One region of the Bacillus sp. AL-1R genome, then DNA from elsewhere that is predicted to be linked to it. Evidence: riboswitches for the same ligand, from Rfam matches in the RefSeq annotation. Region 1 holds a riboswitch; each other region holds the start of a gene.
What was found. A riboswitch is a leader RNA that binds a small molecule or an ion and turns the genes downstream of it on or off. The one in region 1 is predicted to bind S-adenosylmethionine.

Region 1 (2,275 bases):
AATGATCCTAGCACAGTTAGAAATGTATCTTGAGTTGCCTGCAAAAACTGTGGCCAAAAGAATTCCCAATTAAGCTCCATTTAATTCAACCTCCCTTACATCGATCCCCTTCTCTGAAATAAATTTAATCGCTTTTGAGCTTTCCTCTTTTGTTCCCTCTAATGCTACAAGTAAATTTCCATATGGCCTTTCTTGTAGCTCTGTAATCGACCCATAAAGAATATTTAAATGAATATCGAATTTTTTTAGAACCTCTGATAATAATGGATTGGCTGCCTTTTCACCTAGAAAGACTAATTGATAATATTTCCCCTTTGATAATGTTTTCGATAGCTTAGACGGCACCTCATTTTGTAATACAGTGTTAACAAAATTCTTTGTAATACCTTTTTTTGGATTCGTAAAGACATCGTATACATTACCTTCTTCGACAATTTCTCCATTATCAATGACGGCCACTTTATCACATAAATCACGAATTACACTCATTTCATGGGTAATAAGGAAAATTGTAAGATTATAAGATTTATTAACCTTCCTTAAAAGCTCTAATACATTCTTTGTTGTTTCAGGGTCTAATGCAGACGTAGCTTCATCACATAACAAAAGATCTGGGTCTGTTACGAGTGCCCTTGCTATTCCCACTCTTTGCTTTTGTCCCCCCGATAAATGTCCCGGATATACATCCTGCTTCCCCGTAAGTCCAACAAATTCAATTAATTCCATTACTTTTTCCTGAACGTCCCGTTTCTTCTTACCTTCAAGGTATAACGGCATTGCTATATTATCAAATACCGTTTTAGCTGAAAGTAGATTAAAATGCTGGAATACGACACCAATTTTTCTACGTGTCTTACGTAACTCTTCATCATTTAATGTCATCAGATTCAATCCATCAATTAAAACTGATCCTTCTGTTGGCTCTTCAAGTCTATTTAAACAACGAATTAGTGTACTTTTTCCCGCTCCGGAAAATCCAATGATTCCATAAATCTCCCCTTTCTCGATTTTCATATTAATATTATTTAAAGCTTTAATAGGCGGTCTTCCAGGATAAACCTTAGAGACATTTTTAATCTCAATCAAATTACTTCCTCCAATGCAAGTTATTCCAATCACTATATCTTAGTAAACAGATTTGAAAACTAGGTTTTATATCTATGTTTCACCCTTTTTCTTCTATGGCTCTACAACAAAAAACCCCTCTTCTTATCCAATAAGACAGATAAGAAGAGGGGTTAAAATTTATAAGCCACTTTACTTCTTATCTTTCAAATCGCTTGAACGATTTGCAGGAATTAGCACGGTATTTGTTACGAAATAACAAACCCGTTGCCGAGGTATCGTAGGGCCAGTCCCTCCACCTCTCTGGATAAGTAATAGAATTTATTAAGTTTTTAAATGATTGAGTTCATGTTATATCTCTTTTTGAAAAACGTCAAGAATTTTTTTAAAAATCTGTTAAAAAAATTGCGTTTAAAAATAGCATCTTCTTTACTAACAGTGTTTGGTATAGGGATTATGTCATTCGTTTTTATAAAAAGAATCTATTTTACACTCCATTCGAAATAGGTCTAAATACTTATTTTTATTTCATTTTAATAAAGAGCAAAAAAGCAGACAATGTCCCTTGAATAAAAAAGAACCTGTCTGCTTAATTGAATTGTGCCTACCATAATGTAGGCTTTACTACCATAAACCATAACATAACCATTAAAAGAGCGATATAAATCCAGATTGAACGACGAAGCAAGTGAATCAACAATTTCTTGTCTTGATTTGGTTCACTAAATTTTTTAATCGTTGGTGAAAAAGCTCTAGCTAGAAAAAATAATGAACTCACCAAAAGAAGAATAGTCATCACGATCCAAGAGGTCTTCCACGACCAATGGCCTACTAGTACCAACAAGACCCCCGATCCAACCAGCACATGCCCAGCATGCTTTGCCAATCTGACAGCAAACCGGAATACATCCAAATAGCTCTGTTGTATCGCGGACTGTGTGGTATGCAGCTTTTTTAGTATCGGAATCAATACAAAAAAAGGACCAATCGATAAAATTACACTAGCAATATGTATGTAAAGAAGCAGTCTATACAGCATAGATATTAATCTTGAATCAGACGAAACTCATGAACCCATACCCTCATTTTTGGCAACCAAGGCATTCCAGGATGGATTGATAGAATCGATTGCTTATACTCTTCTACAGTCGGATAGCCTTCTTGCTTAGCATCCTCATCTGTCAATTCACCTAAGGCTTGAGAATATACT
Region 2 (2,275 bases), 1.5 Mb from region 1:
CAACTTTAGTTGCATCTTTACCAGAGAATGCGCCACCACCGTGACGAGCATATCCACCGTAAGTATCAACAATAATTTTACGACCTGTTAAACCAGCATCCCCTTGAGGTCCACCGATTACGAAACGACCTGTTGGGTTGATAAAGAATTTTGTGTTTTCATCAATTAACTCAGCTGGTACTACTGGTTTAATTACAAGTTCTTTAATATCATTTTCAATTTGTTCTTGAGTAGCTTCTGGACCATGTTGTGTTGATACAACAATTGCATCAATACGAACTGGTTTGTTGTTTTCATCATACTCAACTGTTACTTGAGTTTTACCGTCTGGACGTAAGTAAGAAACTGTTTCATTTTTTCTAACTTCAGTTAAGCGGCGAGCAATTTTGTGTGATAATGAAATTGGAAGTGGCATTAATTCAGGTGTTTCATTTACAGCAAAACCGAACATTAAACCTTGGTCTCCTGCACCGATTGCTTCAATTTCTTCATCTGTCATACTACCTTCACGAGCTTCTAACGCTTGGTCTACACCTAGAGCGATATCTGCTGATTGCTCATCGATAGAAGTTAAAACTGCACATGTATCTGCATCAAATCCGTATTTTGCACGGTCATAACCGATTTCACGGATAGTTTCGCGAACGATTTTTGGGATATCTACATAAGTAGAAGTTGTAATTTCACCTGCAACAAGTACTAAACCTGTTGTAACTGAAGTTTCCGCTGCTACACGAGCATTCGGATCATTTGCTAAAATTGCATCAAGAATAGAATCTGAAATTTGGTCACAGATTTTATCTGGATGTCCTTCTGTAACTGATTCTGAAGTAAATAAACGACGTTGTGACATTGAGTCCCCTCCTAAATTGAATTGACGGATCTCTTTTTTCTCAACATAAGAATAAAAAGTTTGTTCCTATTCCTATGTTTCCCATTTAAGATAAAGATAACTCAGTGTAAATTACGAAATTGCCACTGTATTTAAGTTTTGAGCAAAAAAAAAGCCTTCCTCTTATCAAATATTACATGAGGAAAGGGTTCTTGGTTATTTGCCTTTCGCTCTTATCGTCCAAGACATAAAAAAATGTCTTGCATCAGGTTCAGCACCTTTCACTAAAAGTGAGGTTGCTGGGCTTCGTAGGGCCTGTATCCCTCCACCTACTCGGGATAAGAGAGTATCCGTATGAAAAGTATCATATTAAAATTTCACTTTCTTGTCAACAATTTTCATACTTACTTAGACATAATTCTACAATAATTTAATTTCTACATTCATTTCTATTTAAAGGGAAATTACTAATTATTATCTTACAATTTACTAAATTTCTTCTTTAGATTAAGTATATTTTACTCAAATTAATTTTTTAATCAAATTCATAACACATTTTGCGAACTAATAGTATACACTATTAAAATAAATGTGTTATACTATTTATCGAGATACCTACATGGCAGACAAATTATATTTAAAGGATGGTATTAGTATATGAAGACAGTTGATGTAAACTTTGAATTAAACGAATTACTTACTAGTAATCAAATGTATAACCAACTAAGCGTTTCTGAATTAGTTGAAAAAGTTTTAACAAGACAAGAAGGCATTTTAACGTCAACAGGAGCAGTTAGCGTTTCAACAGGTAAATATACTGGACGTTCACCTAAAGATAAATTTATTGTTAAAGAGGCATCTGTTGAAAATTTAATCGATTGGGGTTCAGTAAACCAACCAATCTCTGCTGACGTATTTGAAAAATTGTATAGCAAAGTACTTAACTACTTAAAAGATCGTAACGAATTATTCTTATTTAAAGGATTTGCTGGCGCTGATACTGAGTATCGTTTACCAATCCAAGTAATTAACGAATTTGCATGGCACAACTTATTTGCTCACCAATTATTTATTCGCCCAACTGAGCAAGAGCTTCAAACTCATGAATCAGAATTTACAATTATTTCTGCTCCTACATTTAAAGCAGACCCAGTGGTAGATGGAACAAATTCTGAGGCATTTGTTATTATATCATTTGAGAAGAAAATAATCTTAATCGGTGGTACGGAATATGCTGGTGAAATGAAAAAATCGATCTTCTCAATTATGAATTTCCTATTACCACAAAATAATGTTTTACCAATGCACTGTTCTGCTAACGTTGGTAGTGAAGGTGATGTGGCATTATTCTTTGGATTATCAGGAACTGGTAAAACAACATTATCTGCAGATGCAGACCGTAAGTTAATCGGTGACGATGAGCACGGCTGGTCAGATAATGGT
Region 3 (2,275 bases), 1.1 Mb from region 1:
GCACTACAAAAATCTGTTGAAAACCCTTTAACTCATCGTTATTCTCCGTTTAGAGGATTGAGCTCTTTAAAAAAAGCTGTTGTCGAATTTTACAAACGAGAGTATGATGTTGATTTAGACCCAGAGGAAGAAGTAGCCATATTATTCGGTGGTAAAGCTGGATTAGTTGAGCTACCACTTTGTTTATGTGACCCAGGAGATACAATTTTAGTACCTGACCCAGGCTACCCAGACTATTTATCTGGTATATCCCTTTCCAAAACAGTACCATACATGCTCCCATTACTTGAGCAAAATCAATTTTTACCAGATTATCAATTAATTCCTCATGATGTTTTGGATGCTAGTAAAATATTATTTATCAATTATCCAAATAATCCAACAGGTGCTATAGCAACAGAAGAATTTTTTAAAGAAACAGTTGAGCTTGCAAAAAATAATAATATTACAGTTTGTCATGATTTTGCATATGGTGCATTTGGTTTTGACGGCAAAAAACCTTTAAGTTATCTTCAAACACCAGGAGCAAAGGAATGCGGGATTGAAATCTATACCCTTTCTAAAACTTATAATATGGCGGGTTGGAGAATCGGTTTTGCAGTTGGAAATAAAGAGGTCATTTCAGCAATTAATCTATTACAGGATCATCTTTATGTTAGCATCTTCCCTGCTGTTCAAGAAGCTGCAGTAGCCGCTCTAACTCAATCGCAAGATAGTGTAAAACAACTTTTAGCTCTTTATGAAGAGCGTAGAAATGTATTTATTAGTGGCTGCCATGAAATCGGCTGGGAAGTAACAGCACCAGCAGGTTCGTTTTTTGCCTGGTTAAGGATTCCATCAGGTTTTACATCACAGGAATTTGCTGATCTATTACTTGAAAAAGCACATATCGCAGTTGCTCCAGGAAATGGATTTGGAGAGTATGGTGAAGGTTATGTAAGAGTCGGTCTCCTTTCAGATACTGATCGATTGAAAGAAGCAGTTGCTAGATTAAAAGAGATTGAAATATTTTCTAAATTTAATGTTTGACAATTATGATTGTTCATGAAATAATGCGATTAGATTAAGTATTCAAAATTAAATATTAACTTTATTCAGAGTAGGTGGAGGGACCGAGCCCGATGAAACCCGGCAACCGGCTAGTTAACTAGTACGGTGCTAATTCTCGCAGCATTTGCTGGCAGATAAGGTGTAGGTAAACCTCTCCTTAGTGGAGAGGTTTTTTGTTTGATTAAAACTTTTTGGAGGTTTTGAAATGAGTGGAGTAATAGCAACTTACCAAGTTTATGATAAAAATCATCATTTGGAAAAAAAGGCAGAGGCAATTGCGTTAGGTTTAACGGTTGGTTCTTGGACGAATTTACCTCAAAATGATCAAATTCAATTACAAAAACATAAAGGCAAAGTACTTTCAGTTCGTGAATTAGATTGCGAAGAAAATATCGTTAACTTTTTAGGGTATAAACCGACAAAAGGAATGATTGAAATCTACTATCCTAGCTTAAATTTCACCTCTGATCTACCAGCTATTTTAACGACTGTTTTCGGTAAGCTATCCCTTGATGGAGAAGTCAAACTAATTGATTTAAATTTTACTGATGATATTCTATCTCTTTTTCCAGGTCCAAAATTTGGTATTAAAGGCATTCGAGAGAAATTGGACGTCTATGATCGACCTTTATTAATGAGCATTTTCAAATCAATTATCGGCAGAGATATTCAATACATTTCAGACGAATTAAAAAAGCAAGCTTTAGGTGGTGTTGATTTAATTAAAGATGACGAGATTCTTTTTGACACAAATACATCAATAACGGATCGTGTTACGTACGGTAAAAATATATTGAACCAAGTTTATGAGAAAACAGGACATAAAACATTATATGCCGTGAATTTAACTGGCCGTACATATGAACTAAAAGAAAAAGCATTACGTGCAGTTGAAGCTGGGGCCGATGTATTTTTATTAAATGTATTCTCGTATGGAATTGATGTACTGCAAGGTTTGGCAGAAGATCCATCAATTAATATTCCAATTATGGCTCATCCTGCAGTATCAGGTGCATATACAGCATCACCAATTTATGGAATCGACGCTGGATTATTACTAGGGAAACTTTTACGAATTGCTGGTGCAGATTTTAGTCTTTTCCCTTCTCCATATGGATCCGTTGCATTACAAAAAGAGACAGCTTTAAAAATTGCTGAAAATTTAACGATATCAAATGGATTAAAAGAAACTTTTCCAGTACCATCTGCTGGAATTCACCCAGGT

Region 2: another riboswitch for S-adenosylmethionine. It lies ahead of metK (methionine adenosyltransferase); the one in region 1 lies ahead of ACSBO6_RS03225 (methionine ABC transporter ATP-binding protein).
Region 3: another riboswitch for S-adenosylmethionine. It lies ahead of ACSBO6_RS08565 (2,3-diketo-5-methylthiopentyl-1-phosphate enolase); the one in region 1 lies ahead of ACSBO6_RS03225 (methionine ABC transporter ATP-binding protein).

What each region holds. Positions count from the first base shown of each region.
Region 1 is NZ_CP197469.1:679,276-681,550, reverse strand. Features, by position in the region: gene ACSBO6_RS03230 (methionine ABC transporter permease) at 1-80, opposite strand, end outside; gene ACSBO6_RS03225 (methionine ABC transporter ATP-binding protein) at 70-1,086, opposite strand; SAM riboswitch class I at 1,262-1,379, opposite strand; gene ACSBO6_RS03220 (hypothetical protein) at 1,670-2,104, opposite strand; gene ACSBO6_RS03215 (ASCH domain-containing protein) at 2,110-2,275, opposite strand, start outside.
Region 2 is NZ_CP197469.1:3,665,853-3,668,127, forward strand. Features, by position in the region: gene metK (methionine adenosyltransferase) at 1-853, opposite strand, end outside; SAM riboswitch class I at 1,063-1,177, opposite strand; gene pckA (phosphoenolpyruvate carboxykinase (ATP)) at 1,490-2,275, shown strand, end outside.
Region 3 is NZ_CP197469.1:1,817,295-1,819,569, reverse strand. Features, by position in the region: gene ACSBO6_RS08570 (pyridoxal phosphate-dependent aminotransferase) at 1-1,029, shown strand, start outside; SAM riboswitch class I at 1,088-1,191, shown strand; gene ACSBO6_RS08565 (2,3-diketo-5-methylthiopentyl-1-phosphate enolase) at 1,256-2,275, shown strand, end outside.